Regions from separate parts of the Spirosoma sp. KUDC1026 genome, predicted to be linked through region 1. Evidence: riboswitches for the same ligand, from Rfam matches in the RefSeq annotation. Region 1 holds a riboswitch; each other region holds the start of a gene.

The links. Region 1 has a riboswitch for thiamine pyrophosphate ahead of HU175_RS03045 (TonB-dependent receptor). Riboswitches for the same ligand answer to the same signal wherever they lie in the genome.
Region 2: it holds a riboswitch for thiamine pyrophosphate, as region 1 does, so the genes downstream of both, thiM (hydroxyethylthiazole kinase) here and HU175_RS03045 (TonB-dependent receptor) in region 1, are expected to answer to the same signal.
Region 3: it holds a riboswitch for thiamine pyrophosphate, as region 1 does, so the genes downstream of both, thiS (sulfur carrier protein ThiS) here and HU175_RS03045 (TonB-dependent receptor) in region 1, are expected to answer to the same signal.

Annotation. Positions count from the first base shown of each region.
Region 1 covers NZ_CP056032.1:701,764-709,562, forward strand. The annotation lists gene HU175_RS03025 (MaoC family dehydratase) at 1-172, opposite strand, end outside; gene HU175_RS03030 (alpha/beta fold hydrolase) at 204-1,055, shown strand; gene HU175_RS03035 (TVP38/TMEM64 family protein) at 999-1,670, opposite strand; gene HU175_RS03040 (cystathionine gamma-synthase) at 1,728-2,867, shown strand; gene HU175_RS03045 (TonB-dependent receptor) at 2,905-5,301, opposite strand; TPP riboswitch at 5,365-5,461, opposite strand; gene HU175_RS03050 (IS982 family transposase) at 5,619-6,464, shown strand; gene HU175_RS03055 (DUF4926 domain-containing protein) at 6,506-6,733, shown strand; gene HU175_RS03060 (tetratricopeptide repeat protein) at 6,816-7,511, shown strand; gene ribH (6,7-dimethyl-8-ribityllumazine synthase) at 7,609-7,799, shown strand, end outside.
Region 2 covers NZ_CP056032.1:4,947,044-4,954,842, reverse strand. The annotation lists gene tenA (thiaminase II) at 1-568, opposite strand, end outside; gene thiD (bifunctional hydroxymethylpyrimidine kinase/phosphomethylpyrimidine kinase) at 577-1,383, opposite strand; gene thiE (thiamine phosphate synthase) at 1,343-2,014, opposite strand; gene thiM (hydroxyethylthiazole kinase) at 2,011-2,817, opposite strand; TPP riboswitch at 2,883-2,984, opposite strand; gene HU175_RS20710 (ABC transporter substrate-binding protein) at 3,074-4,261, shown strand; gene HU175_RS20705 (nitroreductase) at 4,388-4,966, opposite strand; gene sugE (quaternary ammonium compound efflux SMR transporter SugE) at 5,126-5,446, opposite strand; gene HU175_RS20695 (YdeI/OmpD-associated family protein) at 5,617-6,306, opposite strand; gene HU175_RS20690 (DUF1761 domain-containing protein) at 6,371-6,787, opposite strand; gene HU175_RS20685 (helix-turn-helix transcriptional regulator) at 6,868-7,799, opposite strand, start outside.
Region 3 covers NZ_CP056032.1:4,735,213-4,743,011, reverse strand. The annotation lists gene moeB (molybdopterin-synthase adenylyltransferase MoeB) at 1-978, opposite strand, end outside; gene thiH (2-iminoacetate synthase ThiH) at 975-2,111, opposite strand; gene HU175_RS19825 (thiazole synthase) at 2,108-2,896, opposite strand; gene HU175_RS19820 (thiamine phosphate synthase) at 2,883-3,527, opposite strand; gene thiC (phosphomethylpyrimidine synthase ThiC) at 3,524-5,437, opposite strand; gene thiS (sulfur carrier protein ThiS) at 5,434-5,637, opposite strand; TPP riboswitch at 5,829-5,920, opposite strand; gene HU175_RS19805 (GDSL-type esterase/lipase family protein) at 6,329-7,030, opposite strand; gene HU175_RS19800 (galactokinase family protein) at 7,230-7,799, shown strand, end outside.

The DNA.
Region 1 (7,799 bases):
GCTTGGGGGCCAGTGCCAACGTCAGAAAATTATAAGCACCCGCTTGTGTGGGTTCGCCCGTTACCAAGGCGAACTGGTCAATCATTTCCTGAGTAATTGGCATGTAGCCGGTTTCGCCGAGCGGTTGCCCAGCCTGCGCGAAAAATTCAGCCAGAGTGGCGAAGGTTTGCATGAGTCGTTGAGTTTTATGCAACTTTACCGGTATGACCGGAGCCGATGCTGTTTACTATTTTTCGTTTGGGCATTACCGAATCGCATACCGAATTTTTGGTAACGGCCCAGCTTCATTGCTGGCTTTTCACGGGTTTGGTCAGACGAGCCGCGTTTACTGGTCACTACAGAAAGCGGTTGGTAATCGGTATACAGTCTACGCCTTTGATCTGCCTCATCATGGAAATAGCCAATCAAGCATTGATCAACTACTAACTAAAACGGACTGGGAAAGGTTAGTAAGCGATTTTCTACGGGCGCACTCTATAAAGCAGTTTGCCTTAATGGGATTTAGTCTGGGCGGCCGCTTTGCCCTGATAACAGCAGAGCTGTTTTCAGACTGGATTACAGATTTATATCTGATTGCTCCTGACGGCATTGTTCGCAATCATTGGTATGACCTGGCTACCAGATCAGCTATTGGCAGGAGCCTGTTTTGTTACGTCCTGCGGCATCTATCGGTTCTAACAAATCTGGGGCACGGTCTGACCAGAATGGGGCTTCTGAACCGAACGTTTATGCGCTTTGTGGAGCACTCAATCAGTACGCCAGGCCAACGGCAGCTGGTGTACCAGGTCTGGACGCAAACCCGGCTTATCTGGCCAGCCATCGACGAGTTGGGTGCGGCTTTAGCAAAACGCACTGTACCGGTTTGGATATTTCTGGGCGCGTTCGACCGGATAATTCCAGGATACTACGTCCGCCCGTTGTTTCGTCTTCTGACAACGTACCAGTTAACGATTTTCAGGAGCGGACACAACCGGCTGATTGAATTAACCGCCGGCGAGCTAGCGAAGCGCCCGGCGCACTACCTGCCACAGCCCGGCAATGGACACAACGATTAGCCCAATAACGACTACCTGTGTCCAGAGACTACTGTTCGGATTATCCAGCAGCGTGCGTATTTCGTGGGCCTCGTGACCCGACCAGACAGCCAGCAACGAACGGGGCGTCATCCCCAGGAAGCCGCCCAGCAGAATGTTTTTAAGCCGCGCACCCGATAGCGCGAATAAAAGATTGGTCAGACCAAAGGGCAGAATGGGTGAGAGTTTGGCGAAAAATATCACCTCAAGCTCCTTCCCCCGAATCCGATCCAGTACCGACTGCGCTTTGGGATTACGACGCAGGAATTTGAGAAATCGGTCGTGGTCAATCCAGTGGACCAGTAAATTGATCAGTAGAATTCCTCCCAGGTTGATGATGAAGATGGGCAGCACCGCATTCCACCCCAGAAAATAACCGAAGATGAGCGCCAGAATAGTGGGCGGGGTCAAAGCCGCCGATGTGATGGTGCACACTAACGTAATCAGTGCCCACTCCCAACCCGTAAATTCAGCAATGAATTTCTCGTAAACAACCGCATAGTAAGTCAGCACCGACGTAAAGACGACGGGTGTTATGGATAGTAATACGCCCGCAATGGCTGGGCCCGTGATTTTAGATCGTATATAAGGGTTCACTACGTAACAAACCTCAAAAGGCCTGATGTTGTTGATGGCCATTTACTACCTTCGGGCATGAAATTCGGAACAAAAGCCATTCACGCGGGGATCGAACCGGACCCAACAACGGGCGCCATCATGACGCCTATTTACCAAACGTCAACCTACGTTCAGGAATCGCCGGGTAAGCATAAAGGCTATGAATACGCTCGGACGCAGAACCCTACGCGAACCGTGTTGCAAAATAACCTGGCTGCGCTCGAAAACGGCAAACATGGAATTTGTTATGCGTCGGGACTGGGTGCTACCGACGCCATTCTTAAACTCTTCAAACCCGGCGATGAAATTATTGCCAGTAGCGACCTCTACGGCGGCACATACCGGATTATGGTGCGGGTTTTCCAGGAGTTTGGCCTGACCTTTAAATTTATCAGCTTAGACGACCCAGCCAATCTGGAAGCGGCCATTACGCCCGCGACGAAAATGGTCTGGATTGAAACGCCAACAAACCCACTCCTTCGGTTGGTTGATATTACGGCTATTGCTGTGATCACGAAACAGCGTGGCATCCGGCTCGTTGTCGATAATACGTTTGCTTCGCCTTATTTACAAAACCCACTCGATCTGGGCGCTGATATCGTGGTGCACTCGGCAACTAAGTACCTCGGTGGCCACTCCGATACGGTTATGGGCGCTATTGTCTTGAATGACGATGAGATAGCCAAGCGATTGGAATTTATTCAAAATGCCTGTGGTGCCGTACCGGGCCCGCAGGATTGTTTCCTGGTATTGCGAGGTATCAAAACACTGCACGTCCGGATGCAGCGCCACGGTGAGAACGCCCTCCAGGTAGCTCAATACCTGGCGCAGCATCCTAAGGTGGGTCAGGTTTATTATCCAGGTCTGACCGACCATCCGGGACACGAGCTGGCGAAGCGGCAGATGCGCGGTTTCGGCGGCATGCTCTCCTTCGAACTCAAAGGCGATTCCATGCCCGAAGCGGTTCGGGTGATGGAGAGTTTCCACGTATTCTCCCTGGGTGAATCGCTAGGAGGGGTCGAATCCCTTTGCACGCACCCCGCCAGCATGACCCATGCCAGTATTCCGAAAGAAGAGCGGGAAAAGAACGGATTGAAGGACACCCTGATCCGGCTCAGCGTCGGTATTGAGGACATAGCAGATTTAATCCAGGATCTGGAACAGGCAATCGGATAACAAAAAAGGGTCGGCGCAAACCGACCCTTTTTATTGATTAAAATCGTACCCTCACCCCTGCCAGGAAGTTTCGTCCGGCCTGTGGATAGTAGCCATTGTCGGCTCGTACGGCTCCTTCTGAAATGTAGGCATACGTATATCCATTCGACTCGTACAACTCATTGAAGACATTGTTGAACAGCAACGTAAACGTAATTTCCTGCGCAAATTTCGGTTTCAGCGAGTAAATCAGTCGGATGTCATTGGTGAAATACGAATCCAGTTTCCGGCTTTCATTCGACGTATTGTCCAGATATTGCTTGCCTACATATTTCGACAGCAAGCTTAACTCAAGCCCTTTCACCGGTGTGTACATCAGCTGGGAACCACTGATTACGTTGGGCGAAAAGGCAATATCTGTCTTGCTGTACTGCCGTGCTTCCTGGAGCCCGTTGTCGAAATTGTCGAGGTACTCCGTGAAATTCCGAATTTTGTTCTGGCTGAACGTGGCGTTCAGATTCCATTGCAGTTGATTCGTCAGACGCGCCCCGGCTTCTAGTTCGACACCGGCCCGGTAGCTGCTCGGTACGTTCACCCGATTATAAGCGCCAACGTCGTTCAACTGACCCGACAATACGAGCTGGTTCCGGTAGTTCATGTAATACGCGTTTGCCGTAAACGCCAGCCGGGTAGTTTGCAGTTTGTAGCCTGCTTCGTAATCGATCAGAGCCTCTGCTCTAGGGCGACTTACGGGAGTTGATTGTGTATAATCATCCCGGTTTGGTTCGCGGTGGCCAACCCCAACCGACGCATACACCGAATTTTGATCGTTGAGTGTGTACGTCAGACCAGCTTTAGGATTAAAAAATGTCAGGTTGGCATCCTGCTGTACGTTCTGTAGCTGACTGTTGAAACCCAGGAACGAGTAATCAATGCGCCGAACCTGCAGGTCGGCGTAGGCGTTGAGTTTCGATGTGAACTGATAGAACGCTTTGGCATACAGATTAAAATCCGTTTTGGTAGCGTCGTCATTGTAGTATCGATCCCGGATGTTCGTGTTTCCGGCAACCCGCGCCCAGATGATTTCGCCGAAGTGAGCGCCTTTATACTGGTTCCAGCCCCCACCAATGTTCATTGTCAGCTTTTTAAAGCTGTTAAAGTCGAGCGAAAATACACTGCCGTAAAAGTCATTATCCAGCCAGCGACGGCGGATAATGTCCGTCCGCGTGATGACCGAATCGCCGATCACGACGTTGGGCAGACCATAATTGCTGTACCGGTCATTCGGGCGATACTGCTCGTAATACCCCCGCCCTTTCGTGTAAAAGGCCGACACATTCAGTCGCCAGTTTCGGCTCAGCTCGTGCGACGTAATGAGCTGGTAGTTATCCTGTTGATAGTTATCCGTTTCGTTGTCGTACGTATAGACATTGTATGTCCGGTTGGTACGTAGTAAATCTGCGGGTACTCCACCCCACGATTGGTAAGTCTGCTCCTGCCCGGAGAAAACATTCAGCCGGAAAAAGCTTTTCTTGGTGTAGTAGCCACCGGAGATATAGAACGATTTCAGATCCGAGAAAGCCCGATCGACGTAGCCATCCGAATAAATTTTGGACAGGCGGGCATCAAGTACGAAATGGTTATTGAGCAGACCCGTTCCGGCTAGTACGTTCACTTTTCGGGTACCGAACGAACCCGCCGAGACATTTGCTTCGGCATACGGCTTTTCCTGAAGCTGGTTTGTCTGAATGTTCAGCGAAGCACCGAACGCGCCGGCCCCGTTCGTCGACGTACCAACGCCCCGCTGAATCTGAATACTACTCACCGACGACGCAAAGTCGGGCATATTCACGAAGAAGGTTCCCTGCGACTCAGCGTCGTTGTACGGAATTCCGTTCAGCGTTACGTTTACCCGCGTGGCATCCGATCCCCGAATCCGGATGCCTGTGTAACCCACGCCAGCACCCGCATCGGAGGTAGTAACAATAGAAGGCGTGAAATTGAGCAGCTGCGGAATATCCTGTCCTAAGTTAAGCTTGTTCAGATCCCGGCGCGATACGTTCGTGTAGGCAATCGCTGACTTCTGATCGGCCCGGGTAGCGCTCACCGTTACTTCATCCACAACAACGGCGGTCCTCTGAAGGCGTATCGAGATGGTTTCGTTCTGCGTTGGTTGCAGCTCTCTGATTTGGGGCTCGTAGCCCAGGAGCGAAACTCGTAAAGACAAAGGTCCCGACGGTACGTTAGTTAACTGAAACGTACCATCTGTCTTTGTGAAGGTGCCTTTGTAAGTCCCTTCAATGGTAATGGCCGCGCCGGGTAAGGTCTCGGCTCCGTCGGCGTCAACCACAGAACCTGAAATTGTAAACTGCGCCCATGCGGGTAGCACTGACAGCCAACACAGGGCTGCCAACAGATAAAAGCGGTTATACCGCCCAATCATCGGTTTTTTCATTGCGAAAAAAACATGATGATAGGCCAAGGGGCCAAACCTACCTTTTGGTTGTCAAAAAGTTAGTATACATGAACTCCGTTTCCCTTCGCCGGCATTACCCGGATCAGGTTCAATGGGTATAATCTCAGCCCGTCGTTTTAGGGCACCCCTTAGAAGATTAGCGGCACAAATCTACACCATTTCTAAAAACAAGATCATTGATGTGTCGTTAATTAATCTAAGTTGCATGAAAGCCGATTGATACGAGCACAAAAAAAGACATAGCGTAGAGCAGGCGTACCTTTGAGGTGCGAAAACATTGATAACCCGCTCTGGCTATGTCTGAAAAAGTGCTGGCAATTTACTGCTTTCTGGATGACTTTTTTCTGGAAACCAATCATCGTGGCTCCTGCAAACCACAGGCCACACCAAAAGTACCGGATAGTATCGTGCTGACGACCGCCATCATATCGGCCCGCTTCTTCGGCGGAAATCAAGCCTCTGCTATGCTCTATATGGCTGACAAGCAAGGCGTTCTGATGCTGGAAAAGTCGGCTTTTAATCGGCGGTTGCATCGCTTGGCGCACACACTGAGTGTGTTGTTTTACTATCTGGCTGACTTTTTTAAAGCGCTCAACTTGGGTGGCCAGTACTTGATTGACTCCTTCCCTGTGGCCGTCTGTGATAACATTCGCATTGGTCGCTCGCGCTTGGTAGAAGGGGAAGACTACCGGGGTAAGATCGCATCCAAACGTCGGTTCTTCTTTGGGTTTCGCGTTCAACTCATCACCACTGTTGATAAACAGCCGGTGCAGTTTTTTCTTTTACCTGGCTCGATGGTGGACGTAACGGCCTTGCAGATGATGCACCTGAACTTGACAGCGGGCAGCGAGGTGTTTGGCGATGCTGGTTATACGGACTATGAACAGGAAACGTTTTATGCCGATTGTGAACAGATTTACCTGCAGATTCAACGTAAACGCAACAGCAAGCGGCCCGACCCAGCTTGGCAAGTTGCTTACAAAAAGGCGTTGCGTCAGCGTATTGAGCAAGCCTTCACGGGGCCGCCCGGCGGTCAAATCACGATGCGGTTTCCCAAAAAGATTCATGCGGTTACGGAAGCCGGTTTTCTGATCAAGATCGTCTTGTTTCTGCTGGCTTATGCCCTCGAAACAAGCTTATGACATACAACTTAGATTAATTAAACAAATCAGTTAGTACCCATATGAATGAGTTTGATTTGGTTGTACTCCAGGAAGATTCTGGTGACGGCCGACTGAAACAGGGTGATGTTGGCACGATTTTGACTGTATACGGAGACGGAAAAGGATTCGAGGTTGAGTTTGTTACGTTGACTGGCGAAACGGTAGCCATCGAAATTTTACTGCCGCATCAGATTCGCTGCGTTCGACCGTCCGAAGTAATGTCTGTCCGTGATACAGCCATTGGATAAAAAATCTTTATGTAAAGTTTTGAGGCTTACACTTTTCCACAAGTCTAATTATTTCTAATTTTGCAATCCAAATTGCAAAAGCATGAGCAAGAAGAACAGCGGATTGGATTTTTTAGAAGACCCGGACGCGTTAACTGGTCAGTTTGAACGGGCCGAATATTTTTTTGAGGAGAACCGGAATGTCCTTTTCGGCGTCCTTGGTGGTATTGTGCTGCTGATTGTCGGTTTCTTCGGCTATCGGTATTACGTGAGCAGTCAGGATGAAACCGCCCAGGTTGAGCTTTTTCCGTCTGTCTATCAACTCGAAGCTGATTCTCTGAAGCAGGCGCTGAATGGCGATGGCAAAACACCCGGTCTGATTTCCGTTGCTGACAATTACGGTTCGACACCCGCTGGTAACCTCGCTGCTTTCTATGCTGGAACTGCTCTGTTGAAACAGGGTAAATACGACGAAGCTATTGATCAGCTCAAAAACTTCAGTTCATCGGACCTCTTGGTGCAGGCGCGTGCCTACTCGCTCATTGGTGATGCGTATATGGAGAAAAAAGACTTCGAAGAGGCAGCTAGCTACTATCAGAAGGCCGCTGATTACAAGCCGAATAAATTCTTTAGCCCATCATACCTGATGAAACTGGCTGTTGCCCAGGAACAAGCTAAACAGAACGATAAAGCGATCGATACGTACAACACGATCATCGAAAAATACGCGCAGTCGACCGAAGCCGTTAGTGCTCGAAAATACAAATCGTTGCTGGAGGCAGCGGTCGGTGAGTCGTAAGCGTATTTGACACCATAAATACAGCAAAGGACAAAACCGATCGGGGTTTTGTCCTTTTTTGTTTTCATTCTCCCACAGACGAAATTTTCAAGGTTATATGGCTTCTGAACTAAAAAATCTCAGCGTCTTCTCAACGGATGCGCTACCCGATGTCAGTCACCGGCGTTTTGCCATTCTGGTTTCCGAATGGAATACCGAAGTGACAGAAGCGCTCTACAACGGCGCTCACCAAACCTTGCTTCAGTACGGTGTTAAGGCAGAAAACATTGTTCGGGCGAACGTTCCGGG
Region 2 (7,799 bases), 1.5 Mb from region 1:
TTTGGTCGCGCTCGGTGGGGCTGGCCGATTCGGCAAGCTGGTCGGTGAGGGCGAGCATTTGGCTGACGACCCAGTCGAAGTCGTCACCGGCGTACGTGTCGATCCAGGCCTGGTAGGGGTTCTGAGGACTGGCCTGGGCATAGATGGACTTGCCTACCTCGCGGTAAATCCAAAAGCAGGGGAGCACGGCTGCCACGCCCACCGCCAGCGACTGGGTAGCCGCTGTCGCGAGCAGAAAATTGGTGTAGGCAAAGCAGGCTGGTTTCTTGCTGGTCTCCGGCTGGATATCGTAGAGCGCAAAATACTTTTCGTGCAGTATCCGCTCCACCCGGATAGCGTTAGTGGCAAACTCGGTGAATTGCAGAATATCGGCGGGTGCCGTGGCTTTGACGGCCAGTTGCGCTAGTGCCCGACTGAAATCAGTCAGGTAAAGGGCGTCCTGCTGGATGTAATACTGAAATTTAGTAGCGGGTAACGTACCGGCGGCCAGTTCCTGCACAAAGCCGTGGGAAAGAATGGTTTCGTACAGGGGCGTAATCTGCTGCCAGAGTTGATCGGTGAAGCGCATAAGAGAGTTTACTGCCAGTTGGAAAAGAAATGATGAACGGGGCCGTGACCGTGGCCGAGTTTGTAGGCTGCCCCCGCCTGTAACGTACCGGTGAGGTACGTTTTGGCTTGATCAACTGCGTCATGCAGGGGCAGGCCCTTTGCCAATCCGGCCGCAATGGCCGACGAGAGCGTACAGCCTGTGCCGTGTGAGTTGGGCGTAACGATACGTTGCGTCGGGAATAGGATTTGTTCGCCCGGCGACGGGCAAAGGATGTCCGTGCTGTCCCCGTCCAGTAGGTGCCCTCCTTTCACGAGTACCGCACCGGGGTACTGACTGCTTAGGTCATTGGCTGCCTGTCGTAAATCGTCAAAGGTCTCAAGCGTACGTCTCAGCAAAACACCCGCTTCGGGCAGGTTAGGCGTTATCACCGTTGCCATGGGCAGTAGGTAGGTTTTGAGCGCGTCGATGGCCTCGTCCTGCAGGAGTTTATCGCCACTGGTAGCCACCATGACCGGGTCGATGACGATGGTGTACACGTCGAAGGCGGTCAACGTATCGGCGATGGTTCGGATAATGTCGGGTGAGTGCAGCATACCGATCTTGACCGCGTTGGTACCAATGTCACTCAGGACAACTTTGATCTGTTCGGCCACAAAAGCGGGCGGGACGGGGTGAATGGCCGTAACGCCCAGTGTGTTTTGCGCCGTGAGGGCCGTAATAACCGACAGCCCGTAGCAGCCCAGCGCCGAAATCGTTTTCAGGTCGGCCTGGATGCCAGCGCCACCACCGCTGTCAGAGCCGGCAATTGTCAGAACCCGGGTGTATGTTTTCATAAGATTGAGCGAGTTGAATGAGTTGACGAGCCGCGTCGTAGGGCGACGGATGCCCACAAATAGCGGACACGACAGCCACCCCCGTTACGCCCGTTTGCCCAATGGACTGAAGGTTCGTAGCGTTGATACCACCGATGGCAAAAGTCGGCAGGTGGGTTTTTAAGCAGATGTCCCTTAACCCCAGCGCACCGAGTTCGCTGACGGTGTCGAGTTTAGTGGGCGTAGCGAAAATGGCCGCCACGCCCAGGTAGTCGATGTCGGCGTATGCCTGAGAAGCCAGCAGCTCGATCATGTTGTTGACCGACAGACCAATAAGCTTGTCCGGGCCGAGGAGCTTACGAACCAGCGGGTAGGGCATGTCGTCCTGACCGATGTGCACACCGTTAGCATCGATGGCCAGTGCTACGTCGATGCGGTCGTTGACGATCAGTCGGGCACCGTAGCGCTGCGTAATGGTTTTGAACGTAAGACCCAGTTCGACAAATGAACGAGTTGACATCGTTTTTTCGCGGAGCTGTACCCAGCGGATACCCGCCCGGCAGGCTTCTTCCACCACAAATGGTACCGTATGGCCCGCCCGCTGGCTGATGTCGCTGTCGGTGACCAGATACACGCGGTTGGTTGTGCTCACAGCTGTCCCAGTTTGAGGTGTGCCGCTACGTCCTGCGCAGTCAGTTGGTAGAGCGCATCCAGAAAATTGAGTTGCAGACTACCGGGGCCGGGCGACCGACGAGCGGCCAATTCTCCCGCCAGTCCCATCACGGCCATGCTGTGTACGGCCGCCTGGAAAGAGTTGGTGTTGACGGCGACAAATGCGCCGATTAGTGCCGTAGCGGTACAGCCCATGCCCGTTACCTTGGTCATCATGGGGTGACCATTGGCGACGGTCGCAACCTGATCAGCGCTGACGATATAATCCTCGGCTCCACTCACGACCACAACGCTGCCCAGTTCGGCGTTCAGTTGGAGGGCGCTGTCGAGTGCTGCCGATGAGCCATGTACGCTGTCGACTCCTTTGGTCCGGGCGTTCAGGCCAGCCAGCGCCATAATCTCCGACGCATTCCCCCGGATCACAGTAGGCGGGGCCAGGTCCAGTAGTTCCCGGCTGATCTGGTTGCGGTAGGGCGTAGCACCCACGCCAACGGGGTCAAAAACAATGGGTTTGCCCAGATTTCGGGCTACGTGGACGGCCTGGCGCATGCCTGCGACGAAATTCTGGTCCAGTGTGCCGATGTTGACCACCAGCGCGCTGGCAATGGTAACGAAATCAGCTACTTCTTCTTCGGCGTGCACCATAGCCGGAGAGGCTCCCAGCGCCAGCAGGGCGTTGGCTGTGTTGTTCATGACAACAAAATTGGTGATGCTTTGTACGAGGGGCGACTGCGAGCGAATCTGCTCAACGTCGTTCCAGATGGATTGGGGTGTTGCGGTCATACGGGTTGCGTTAACAGAGAAAATGCAACCTCAGGGGGAGAAAAGACCGCAGTCTGGCAGAGCAGCAAGCGGAGCTAACTTTTCCCTACGGCAGTACGAACTGCATCAGGTAATAAGGGTATTGTCTCAGTCGATCCGTTTGCAGATCGACACCCCTAAAGTTGTGCGGTAAAGGTACGTGAATTTTTGACAACCGATCAACCTGCTCTTGGCCAGAAGAGAAGCATTGGCTCAATCCTGTTACCTTTGGCACGCTATGCCTACCAAATTTTTCCCGTCTCTCCGCGCTATGTGGCTGCCCCTGTTCGTGTTGTCCTTTTTGCTCACGCACTGCCGCTCCCGCCAGACAACTGAACAAACACGGGTAACCGACAGCCGCCAAGCGAGTCCGTCGACGGGACAAGTTTCCATCCGACACGCCAAAGGCTTTTCGGTTGAGTACCTGCCTGGGTACAAACGGGTTCGTATTTTCAACTCGTCGGCCGCCGACAAAGACACGGCTACGTACGTACTGATTCCCCGGGGAGCCGCCAAACCGACGAATCTGCCAGTTGGTCAGGTGATCGAAACGCCCATTCGGAGCCTTGTTACGTTGTCATCGATGCACATTGGTTTACTCAGTTTCCTGAACGCCGAGAACGTATTGGTCGGCGTCGATAACGCGACGTATATTTCGTCGCCCCAGGTGACGAAGCGGGCGGCTGAAGGGAAAATCAAGGAGGTTGGTGGCGATCAGACGCTCAATGAAGAAGCCTTGATCGCCATGCACCCGGACCTGTTAATGGTATCGGGAAGCCCCACAGCGCAGCTCAATCGGTACCAGACATTAACCCGGGCGGGTGTGCCGGTGCTAATCAACTCCGAATGGCTGGAAACGACCCCGCTGGGCCGGGCGGAGTGGGTCAAGCTGGTGGCTGTGCTGCTGGATAAAGAAGCGCTGGTCAATCAGAAGTTTACCGAAGTCGAAACGGAGTATAATCGGCTAACGGCGATGACGAAGAACGTACCGAAAAAACCCAGTCTGATTGCGGGTATGAGCTATAAGGATGCCTGGTTTGTGCCCTACGGCGACAGTTACATGGCGCAATTTTTCCGGGATGCGGGCAGTACGTATCACTGGAACGACACGAAAGGGCAGGGGGGACTTGGTCTGAGTTTTGAAGCCGTTTATCCTGTCGCTCTCACCGCCGATTATTGGGTGAATGTAGGTACAGCTATCACCAAAGGGGATATCGTGGCGCAGGACGTTCGCTACGGCGATTTCAAAGCGTTCAAAACGGGGCAGGTATTTAACTACAACAAACGCGTGAACAAACAGGGGGCCAACGACTACTGGGAATCGGGCGCTGTCAACGCCCACCTTGTCCTCGCCGATCTGATCAAAATTCTGCACCCCGATCTATTGCCGGAACATAAGCTGGTTTATTACCAGCGGGTTAAATAAAGTCGTTACGTATTCTACTTTGTTTTTGTCATCCCGACGTCAGGAAGGATCTTCGGTAAGAGTAGTCAAAAAAGCCAGCTAGCGAAGATCCCTCCTGAGGTCGGGATGACAAAAAAGTGAAAAGAATTACGCTTCGACCCAGTTTACTTTTTCTTCGATGGGTTTGCGGATGGCGGGCTTAGGCTCGGCGTTATGATAGCCCATGTAGAAGAATCCCAGACATTTTTGATTGTCGTTGAGGCCCAGGAACTCGTGTAGTCGAGCCGGGCTGCTTGGCGAACTCCAGTAGGAACCAATCCCCAGGGCCGTTGTCGTGAGCCACATGTTCTGCACGGCGCAGGCTACGGCGGCTACTTCTTCCCATTCCGGCACTTTGTCGCTGTGTACGTCCATGATGATGGCCATGACACAGGCCGATTTCAGCACTTTGGTCCGTACACCTTCGTATTTCGCTTCCGAATAGGCTTCTGGCGCCGTTTGCGCTTTGTAGGCATCGCCGAAGAAATCGGCCAGTTTCTGTAGACCTTCACCCCGGAAAACAGTGAAGCGCCAGGGCTGAGTCAGGCGGTGCGTCGGCGCGTAGTTAGCGCTTTCGAGTACCTCTTCAATTAGCTCACGCGGAATTTCCTGATCGGTGTAGCTAGGTGGAAAAATACTCCGGCGGGTTTTGATAAGTTCGGTGATTGTGTCTGCGGATGTTGTCATATTACTACGTTAGTGTCTTACAGCCAGATGCTATTTCTGCTGAACCTTGAATAAACACCGGCGCGTTAGTTCGCGCAGTGCGATGGTTTTACCCCCGCTAAATTACGAGGAAAGTGGGAGGGGAGAAGCTGTCCGCAAAGATTCGGTGATCAGCCTGACCTACTGACCCGACGAAACCTTCATCAGAATAAGGCCCGCGACAATCAAAAGAGCGGCCAGAAACCGAGTCGCGTTAATCGGCTCGCCAAGCAGAAGAATGCCGACAATAAAGGCACCTACGGCACCAATGCCCGTCCAGATAACGTAAGATGTGCCCAGCGGCAGGGTTCGCATCGCCAAAGCCAGCAAACCAAAGCTGGCCATCATGGCAACAACGGTGATGAGGGAGGGGACGAGCCGGGTGAAGCCTTCCGACTGCTTCATAAAGTAGGCCCAGACGACTTCTAACAGACCCGCGAAAACTAAATAAACCCAGGACATGACCAAGACGGTTTTAGAGTAACCGGGCCGTCCCGAATGCGCTTCCCGCTCTGGGGGAGGTCGTCCTCCTGGTTTTTACTAACCTGTTGGTAAAGGGTGGCAGGCAATACAAAGTGCACACACTCCAGACAAAGAGGGGCAATTAGGAGCAACTGGAGCCATTCAGGTAGTTACGATCGATCAGTAGTCGCGCTCTGAGACGTCTCCTTCTCATCGGCGGTGGATCGTTTCTTCGTCCACAGAAAGTTTTTGGGCTTCTGGTTCTGATCAGCGGCTTCAACGAGATCAGCAATTCGCTTTTGCCGGGTCTCCGGCCGCTTAGCCAGCACCAGCCATTGTAGCAGATTCCGTCTGTCAGACCGGCATAAGCTCGAAAAATAACGTTCGGCGCTCGGCCTTGTCCGAAACGCGTCGGCCAGGTCGGCGGGAAGTACCAGCGCTTCCACCTCATCCAGAATTGTCCACGAGCCATTTCGCCTGGCAGTATCAAGGCTGTCAAAACCAGCTTTCGTCATCAGGCCGTTATCAACCAGTCGCTGAATACGTTCCTTGTTGACCTTCGACCACGTACTGACGGGTTTGCGCCGACTAAAAAACTGCCGATACCGTTCCGCATCGATGGGTTTTACCGTGCTGTCAATCCAGCCAAAGCAAAGCGCTTCCTCAACGGCTTCGCTGTAGGTGATCCCTGTAACAGCAGAGTTCTTCTTGTGGTAAACGAGCCAAATAAATTGCTTTGTGGCGTGGTGCTCATTAAGCCATTCCCGCCATTGCTGCCGGTTTGTGGGACAGAACGTTTCGATCTCCTGATCAGCCATTTGTTGTTGTGTTAGTTTCGACGTGCCGAACGTAACTGACATAAACGAAAATGAGGATAATGGTTTTTGTACAGCAGATGACAGAAAATAAATGTTACATCAACTACTAACGCATCGCGACCAGAATCATATTGACAAGGGCCATCCCAACCAGGTGATAACTACCCGTTATCAGGCCGTACAGGAAAGGCCGGGGGATGTTGGGATTGATAGCGATGTTGACGGTGTTGGCGAACAAGTAGCCAAGACCGACGATCAACGTAAACTGCAAGGCGTTGGCGTAAGACGTTACGTTCAACGCCTGCAAAAGAACGGCACAGGTTACGGTTATGATCAACGCGCAGACGGCCGGTCCAACAATGTAGAGCGGGTTCAGGCTTTGGGGCTCATTCGCGTCCCGGCCCAGGGAAATACGGTAGGGTTTCGGGAAAAGGAGCATATACCACAGAGAACCCAGCAGAAAATAAGGAACAAAAGCGGCCAGGACACTAAGCCAGTTGATGTCGGACAGTACGTTAAACATAGCTGAAAATGAGAGGTGAGAATTGTTGTCGTTTGACTTGACAAAGGTCACCCCATCCACTGACAGCCCTATGTCATAGGTCAATCGGGAGCGCAAAAAAAATCGTGTGCCCGCTGCGCCAGCTCACGCAACTGATCCCGCAGGGCGGGTGGTTCCAGGATGGTAACTGCCCCCGCGAACGGTAATAACCAAGTGGCCAGGTAAGGCATATCCCCGATCAGAAACGACATCTCCAGGCCACCGTCGGGCTGGGGTTGTTCGTCCGTCCAGCCATACTGATGTTTGGTATCGTGCAGGTGCTGTGCTAGGGCGGGCAGGACGGCTGCGGGCTGGAAATGAATAACGACTTTTTCTCTTGATCGCCGACTGGCTTCGGCGGCCCAGTACTGCTGCAACGTTTCGGGCCGGGCCGTAAAGACTTCCTCAGTAACGACCAGGTGCTTGATGCGGTCAAGCCGGAAATCCCGGAACGCCTGCCGCAGTCGGCAAAACGCCACGACGTGCCATTGCTGACTTAAATAAAGCCCAATGGGTTCTACGTCACGAACGGTGGGCATGCTTGAATCGGCGGCAAGGTAGTCCAGACGGACTACGCGCTGGTTAGTGATGGCCGTTACCAACTGCTGGTACGCATTAGGCCGGTTCGATTGCCCCGCTGCTCCCAGCACCTGAATGTGTGGGTCGAGGCTTTCGAGATGGTCGCGGTCGGCGCGACGTAACGCGGCCCGTAACTTATCCATAGCAGCCCCACTGAGTTGAGCCGTAGAGGCATCGGTAAGGCCAGCGGTCAGCTTTTCGGCCGTGAGCAGGGCAATGGCTTCCTCCCGCGTGAACATGACCGGCGGCAATCGGTAGCCGTCCAGCATCGCATAGCCTTTTCCGTCCTGGGTTACGATGGGAATTCCGGCTTGCTCAAGCGTCCTGATATCGCGATAAATGGTCCGTGTACTAACCGAAAAGCGCTTTGCCAGCTCCGTCGCCGTCAGGATTCGTTTTGTTTGCAGTAACGTCA
Region 3 (7,799 bases), 1.8 Mb from region 1:
TCGGCTTCGCCCCCCCGACTGACAATGGACCACCACGACTTGATCGGCCGGGACCTGTTTGGGAGCCTCTAGAAGCTTTGCCAAGGGAATTAATGTGCCGCCGAGGTTATCCTGCTCGTATTCGCCGGGTTCACGAACATCGATCAGCAGCGGAGCATCCGGCCGGGTAAGCCAGTCCATCAGGTCTGTAGCATCTAATTCAAGCACCTCAGCCGCAGGGGAGCAGGAGAGGTTTGTCTCGGGCAATGTTTGAAGGGCTTTGTTAGTCGGATTAGCCGCGAACGAAAAGGTATTGAACGAAAACGTCAGCGCGTTGAAAACGAGTAAAGTGCCACTCAACAACTCACCAATGCCTGTGATGCACTTGATTGCTTCGTTAGCCATCAGGCAACCCGTGATACCCGGCAGTACACCCAGTACACCCACTTCACTACAGGCTTCGAGGTCGCTCGGTTCGGGGTAGAGGCAGCGGTAGGTGGGCCCATCTCCATAATTGAAAACGCTAACCTGCCCGTCAAATTTGTAGATGGAGCCAAAAACCAGTGGCTTGCCTAATAGTACACAGGCGTCGTTGACCAGGTACCGGGTCGCGAAATTATCTGAGCCATCAACAACCAGGTCGTATGATGCAAGCAGGGCTAGCGCATTAGTCCGGTCCAGAAACGTTGGATGTGCGATGAGCTCGATGTAGGGATTTTGCCGGGAAAGTAGGGCCGCGGCTATCTCGGCCTTGTTCTGGCCAATGTGTTCGGGGGAGAAAAGGATCTGCCGTTGCAGGTTGCTTTCCTCCACGACGTCACCATCGATGATGCCCAGCGTTCCAACGCCAGCTGCCGTTAGGTACTGCGCTACCGGACAGCCCAGACCACCCACGCCCACCAGTAGAACACGGGCCTTTTTCAGCCGCTGTTGCCCCGCCAGCCCAACCTCCGGCAACCGAATGTGGCGACTATACCGGTTCAGTTCCTGCTCATTCATACGTGCGCAAAGGTTTTGTCCCAGTCTTTCCAGACGGGTTCGTAGCCCTGTTGCCGAATGACATCGGCCATCTCGGCCGGGCTGCGTTCATCCGAAATCGCAAACTGTTCAAGTGATTGCGGCTCCACGACGTAGCCACCCGGATTGGTTTTGGATCCTGCGCTCAGGCTGGTGATTCCCAGTTTAAGAACGTGGTCGCGGAAGCGGGGTGTTTCGCGGGTCGATAGTGACAGTTCCACCTCCTCGTTGAACAGCCGGTAAGCGCAGATGAGCTGCACCAGATCCCGGTCGCTCATACAGCGTTCGAACGACTTAGCCGTAATTGTGTCGTTCTGGAGCAGGTCGATCGGCCGCAGCCTTGGGAACGAGATACTGTAGCGCGTCTGCCAGTAGGTTCGTTCAAGGTAATGCAGGTGGGTTGCCGTAAAAAAGCTATCGGTGCGCCAGTCTTCCAGTCCCAGTAGGGCACCCAGCCCAATCTTGTGAATGCCTGCACGGCCCAGTCGGTTGGGGGTTTCGAGTCGGTAGGCAAAATTTGATTTTTTGCCCCTGGGGTGATGGTTTCGGTAGGTGGCCTGGTGGTACGTTTCCTGGTAGATGAGTACTGTGTTCAAGCCTTCGGCAATGAGTTCTTCGTACTCCGGCTGATCCAGTGGTTGCACTTCTATTGAAACGTGCGCGAAATGCGGCTGCAGGAGTCGAATGGCGTTTTTTAGGTACGGTACCCCCACCGTCTGATTGGCTTCACCCGTCACCAACAGCACATGTTCGTAGCCCATTTGCCGGATGGCTTCGGCCTCGCGCAGAATCTCGTCGTCCGTCAGCGTGCGTCGGCGAATTTTGTTGTCCAGACTAAAAGCGCAATAGGTGCAGATATTCTGGCATTCGTTCGAGAGATAGAGGGGAGCATACATCTGGATAGTCCGGCCAAACCGTTGCTGGGTCAGCTGGTGGCTGAGCTGGGCCATCGGCTCCAGGTACGCTTGTGCCGCCGGTGAGATCAGGGCTTTGAAGTCGTCCAACGTGCGTCGGGACCGGGCCAGCGCCTGCTCCACCTGCCGGGGCGTGGTCGCATAAATGTCGCGTAGCACCGTGTCCCAGTCGTAGCTACTAAACCAGCTTAGGGTGTTCATAACTCGTCAAGAAAAGCGGTTAATGGACTGCTGGCCTGCGCGTAGGCAACAGGACGAGCCAGCCGGGCTTCGTAGGCCATCCGACCCGCTTCAACAGCCATTCGAAAAGCTGTAGCCATCCGGACGGAATCATCCGCAACGGCCAGCGCGGTGTTGACCAAGACAGCATCAGCCCCTAGTTCCATAGCTGCAGCTGCATGGGAGGGTGCCCCCAAACCGGCATCCACCACCACGGGAACCCGGCTCTGCTCAATGATAATTTCCAGGAAGTCCAGCGTGCGAAGCCCTTTGTTCGTGCCAATAGGAGCGCCAAGTGGCATGACAGCCGCAACGCCTACTTCTTCCAGCCGCTTGCACAGTACGGGGTCGGCGTGGATGTAGGGCAGCACCACAAAACCTAGTTTGACAAGTTCCTCGACGGCTTTCAGCGTTTCAATAGGATCGGGAAGCAGGTACTTCGGATCGGGATGAATCTCCAGCTTCAACCAGTTCGTCTCTAAAGCTTCGCGGGCCATCTGAGCCGCAAAAACGGCTTCGCGGGCTGTCCGGACGCCCGACGTATTGGGCAACAACTTGAATTGTGGATGAGCCAGATGCGCCAAAAGGTCGTTCTGCTGATCATGGGCGCCAATGCGTTTCAGAGCCACCGTAACCAGTTCCGTACCCGACGCCAGTAGGGCGTCTTCCATCTGTTGGGTCGAGCCGAACTTACCCGTCCCTGTAAACAGGCGGGACGAAAACGTGTGCCCGGCAATAACGAGTGGTTGGCTATCAAGGGTGTTCATGAGCGGTTATTTTGACGGTTGTTAGCGTAAAATACTGGCAGAACTGCTGGGCTTGCTCAATGGGGTTAGCCGCGCCACTGATAGCGGACGAAACGGCTACGCCATGCAGCCCCGCCTGGAGCAGAGCCGGAATGTCGGCCAGCGTAATGCCACCAATCGCGACAATGGGCAGCGAAAAACCTTCACTTTGTAAGGTCGAAAGAACTGACTGGTAGCCCGTCAAGCCCAGGATCGGGCTTAGCTTTTCCTTTGTGCTTGTAAACCGAAACGGTCCCAGGCCTACGTAATCCGCGCCGTTCTGGCCGTGTAGACGAATGGTTTCTAGGGTGTTGGCCGTGCCGCCGATAATAAACGTATTGCCCAGTAATGCTCTTGCTTCGGGAACAGGCATATCGTCCTGCCCCAAGTGCACGCCATCGGCTCCCAGTTCAGCTGCCAGTTGAGGATTATCGTTAATAATCAGTCGGGCGTTGTGTGACCGGCAAACGGACAGGGTATCCTGCGCCAAGACTTTCCAATCGGCATATGACCGGTTCTTAACTCGGAGTTGAATCCAGTCAACACCCGCCTGGCAAGCCAGCTCTGCCTGCTCGGGTCGGGTGACGAGGTAATGTAAGGGACTAATAATCATAGATACAACTGGCTACCCTGTTGGGCAAACTCTTTCGCTTTCGTCTGCATCGCCTGGTCAAACACCTCTTCATCGGCTAGCCCGTTCTGTTCGGCGTAGTCGCGTACGTCCTGCGTAATCTTCATCGAGCAGAAATTGGGACCGCACATCGAGCAGAAATGAGCCGTTTTAGCCCCTTCGGCGGGGAGGGTTTCGTCATGATATTCACGGGCTGTGTCCGGGTCGAGTGAGAGGTTGAACTGATCCTCCCAGCGAAACTCGAAACGGGCTTTGCTGAGGGCATTGTCGCGGTACTGCGCTCCCGGATGACCTTTCGCCAGATCGGCCGCGTGGGCCGCAATCTTGTAGGTGATCACCCCATCCTTCACATCTTTCTTGTTAGGCAGTCCCAGGTGTTCTTTGGGCGTTACGTAGCAGAGCATGGCCGTGCCGAACCAGCCGATCATGGCCGCGCCGATACCCGATGTGATGTGGTCGTAGCCGGGTGCAATGTCGGTCGTCAGTGGCCCAAGCGTGTAGAACGGCGCTTCGTCACACTCCCGCAACTGCTTGTCCATGTTTTCTTTGATGAGGTGCATCGGTACGTGCCCCGGCCCTTCAATCATTACCTGTACGTCGTGTTTCCAGGCAATCTTGGTCAGTTCGCCCAGCGTTTCAAGCTCCGCAAACTGGGCCGCATCGTTCGCATCGGCAATAGAGCCGGGCCGTAGGCCGTCGCCCAGCGAGAAGGCCACATCGTAGGCTTTCATAATCTCGCAGATATCCTCAAAATGCGTGTACAGGAAGTTCTCTTTGTGATGCGCCAGACACCATTTAGCCATGATACTGCCACCCCGCGACACAATTCCCGTTACGCGTCGGGCCGTCAGCGGAATGTAACGCAGCAACACCCCCGCGTGAATCGTGAAGTAATCAACGCCCTGCTCCGCCTGTTCGATCAGCGTATCGCGGAATAGCTCCCAGGTCAGCGCTTCAGCCTTGCCGTTCACTTTCTCCAGGGCCTGGTAGATAGGCACCGTTCCGACGGGTACCGGGCAGTTCCGGATAATCCACTCGCGGGTTTCGTGAATGTTCTTGCCTGTCGACAGATCCATCAGCGTATCGCCACCCCAGCGGCAACTCCACACGGCTTTCTCTACTTCCTCCTCAATACTCGACGAAACCACCGAGTTGCCGATGTTCGTGTTGATCTTGACCAGAAAATTCCGGCCAATAATCATGGGCTCGCTCTCGGGATGGTTGATGTTGGCCGGGATAATGGCCCGACCAGCGGCTACCTCCTGCCGAACAAACTCGGGGGTAATGTGGCCTTTGGGCGTGTTGGCCCCAAAACTATTGCCCGGATGCTGTTTGCACAGTGTGGATTGGCTGTTGAGCGCCGGTCCCGCATCGGCGTACCGGCCGGTGCGGTCGATACGCTGGTTTTCCCGGATGGCGATGTATTCCATTTCGGGCGTGATAATGCCTTTGCGGGCGTAATGCAATTGCGTCACATTCTGGCCCGCGCGGGCTCGGTACGGATGGCGAATGTGTGCAAACCGTAGGGCGTCCAGTTTCTGGTCGGCCAGGCGTTGGTTGCAGTAGTCCGACGAGAAAGCGGATAGCTGTTCAACATCGCCCCGGTCTGTAATCCACGATTCGCGCAGGCGAGGCAGACCCAGCTCCAAGTCGATGGTTACGTCTGGGTCGGTATAAGGCCCGCTGGTGTCGTAGACCGTCACCGGTGCATTGGGCTGGTTCACTTTTTTGGCCCCAACGTACGATACGGTGTCGGACAGGGTGATTTCGCGCATGGCCACCCGAATGTCGTGCAGTTGGCCGGGCACGTAGATTTTGCGGGAGCCGGTCAGTGGCTGGCGCGTGATAGACTGCTGCGTATGCAGTGGCTGGGTTTTGGGGTTTTGGCTCATCCTCCCTGAGTTGCTTGTAAAACCGTGATTTTTTCGTTGCCGGATAAAGAGAATTGTTCCCAGGTGACGCGGGGGACAATGACGTTGTTGACGGCAACGGCGATTCCTTTTTTCTGGGACAGCGCGAGCTGCGTCAGTAGACTACCGAGTGAGGCCGTTGGCGACGTATCAACAGGCTGGTTGTTAACGGATACAGTCATAGTCGTGCGTTAAGGCCAAACGCAGCGCTGGTAGGGGAGACCACAGAAAAAGACAACGGGAGAAACGAGCAGAAAAAGGGCCGAATGGGTATCGGTATGTCAAACCCGGATTAGATTTAATCCTGAGGAATCGAGTGTATAAACAACACAATTCCAGCTAATTGACGTACGGATAACTTAATTAATATACGACCTGTGTTCTTGCTTTTCCCTCCGCAGGTATTATCCTGTTCAGGTTCAAAGGGTGATATCTCAGCCCGTTCGGGCACCCCTAAAGCTTCGCTGTTTAGCAACACAAAGGTAGAAAACTTTTTAATACGAGCGGTTCCCAACTAACAAGACTCCCGCTAGAAACGGTATTATCGACATCGATAGTGCTTTTTTTCTGTCATCCCGACATCAGGAGGGATCTTTGGGAATGAAAGAAACGGACTCCCGCTTAGTGTCCGGCTCGAGGCTGTATTTCTGCTTAAACAGATCTTCTGCCTGCTGCCGGGTTTGATTGACAAAAACGGCAAAATAATGATATGGCTCTTTCTGATAAGTAATCAGGACAACGGGGCTGAGGTTGGTAGATAGGCCGCAGTTTGGTTTTGTATAGTGGCAGTTGGTGAACGTTCGTCCGTGTAAAATCGGCCAGTCAGTCCCTTTTGTTGAGCAGGACAGTGGAAGAGCGCCAAGTGCACGTGTCCTATTTCATGTGTCCCAGCTCACGTAGTGCCTTAACCCACTGGATGTACCCCGCGCCAACGAGATGTAGGCCGTCGTTGGTGTATCGAGCGTCGAGTTTACCGGCGCTGTCGGCGAGGTAAGCATGCAGATCGACGTAGGGCTGACCGTTTTCGGCGGCTAGCTGCCGGAGCGCATCGTTGAGTGCCTTGATGTGGGCGTCTTTGCCCTGATGGCGTTTGAACTGCGGGAATGTATCGTTGGTAGGGAAAACGCTTTGCAGATAAATGCGGGTACGGGGCGATTCCCGTCGGATCTGCTGAACGATTAACCGGTAATTCCGAATAATCCGCTCGTCGGGGATCTCACGGGCTAGGTCATTGATGCCGATCAGCAGAAAAATTTTGGCCGGTTTCGACGCGGTCACTTCGCCCAGTCGGGCCAGTACGCCAAACGAAAGATCGCCCGAGATGCCCCGGTTTTTGACGTGGGGATCATCGAAGAGTTCAGCCCACTCGCCAAAGTCACTGATGCTGTTGCCCAGGAAAATGATTTCCTTTTTGGTGTTGGGCAGGCTTTCGAACAGGGTTCGTTTCTGTTCGTAGAACGTGCTTCGGAACGTCGTGTCGGGTGTGGCGGTCTGTGCGAACGCGAAAGTGGCTGCCAGTAAGAACAGAAAGGTAGCAAGGCTGCGGGTAAGCCAAGCGTATAGGGATAGGTTCATGGGATCGGGGAGAAAGCTGCAAAATAAGGCAGATGGCCTATACAGGAAAAGACTTTTTTCGGCAGCTATCGGTACGCTGACCAGAGACGGCCAGTATATTTACGGAAACGAATACCAGCTGGTCGGCCCGTTGACGAATGCAGCCCGGGAAGCCCGGTGTAAACGTGGCCCGGCATGGGCATAATTTCCAACGTCTCGTATGTCTTACCAACCGATAACGGTTTCTACGCCAGGGCGCATCTGCCTCTTCGGCGAACATCAGGATTACCTGGGCCTGCCCGTCATTGCTGCCGCCATTTCCTGCCGTATTCAACTAACCGCCGAACGGACAAGTTTGCCGGACGTGGTGCTGCAGTTGCCTGATATTGGTAAGGAAGAGCGCTTTGGCCTGACTACGCTGCCGCTAACGTACCAGAACGATCGCGATTACTTTCGTTCGGCTGTTAACGTACTGCTCCGGGCGGGATTCACGTTTTCGGGCGGGATCGCGGGTGAGGTGCGAGGCGAAATTCCCATCAACGCTGGTACGTCGAGTTCGTCGGCGCTGCTGATTAGCTGGCTGAACGTACTATCCCGACTGGCGGATGAGCCGCGAATTCTACCCGCTACCGAACTGGCCGAACTGGCTTATGTGGCTGAGGTGCTGGAGTTTGGCGAACCAGGGGGCATGATGGATCACTACTCGACGGCAGTTGGGGGCGTTATCTACCTGGAGTCGCAGCCCAACATTCGCCTGGAAGCGTTTGCGCCCACTTCACCCGCGGCTCAA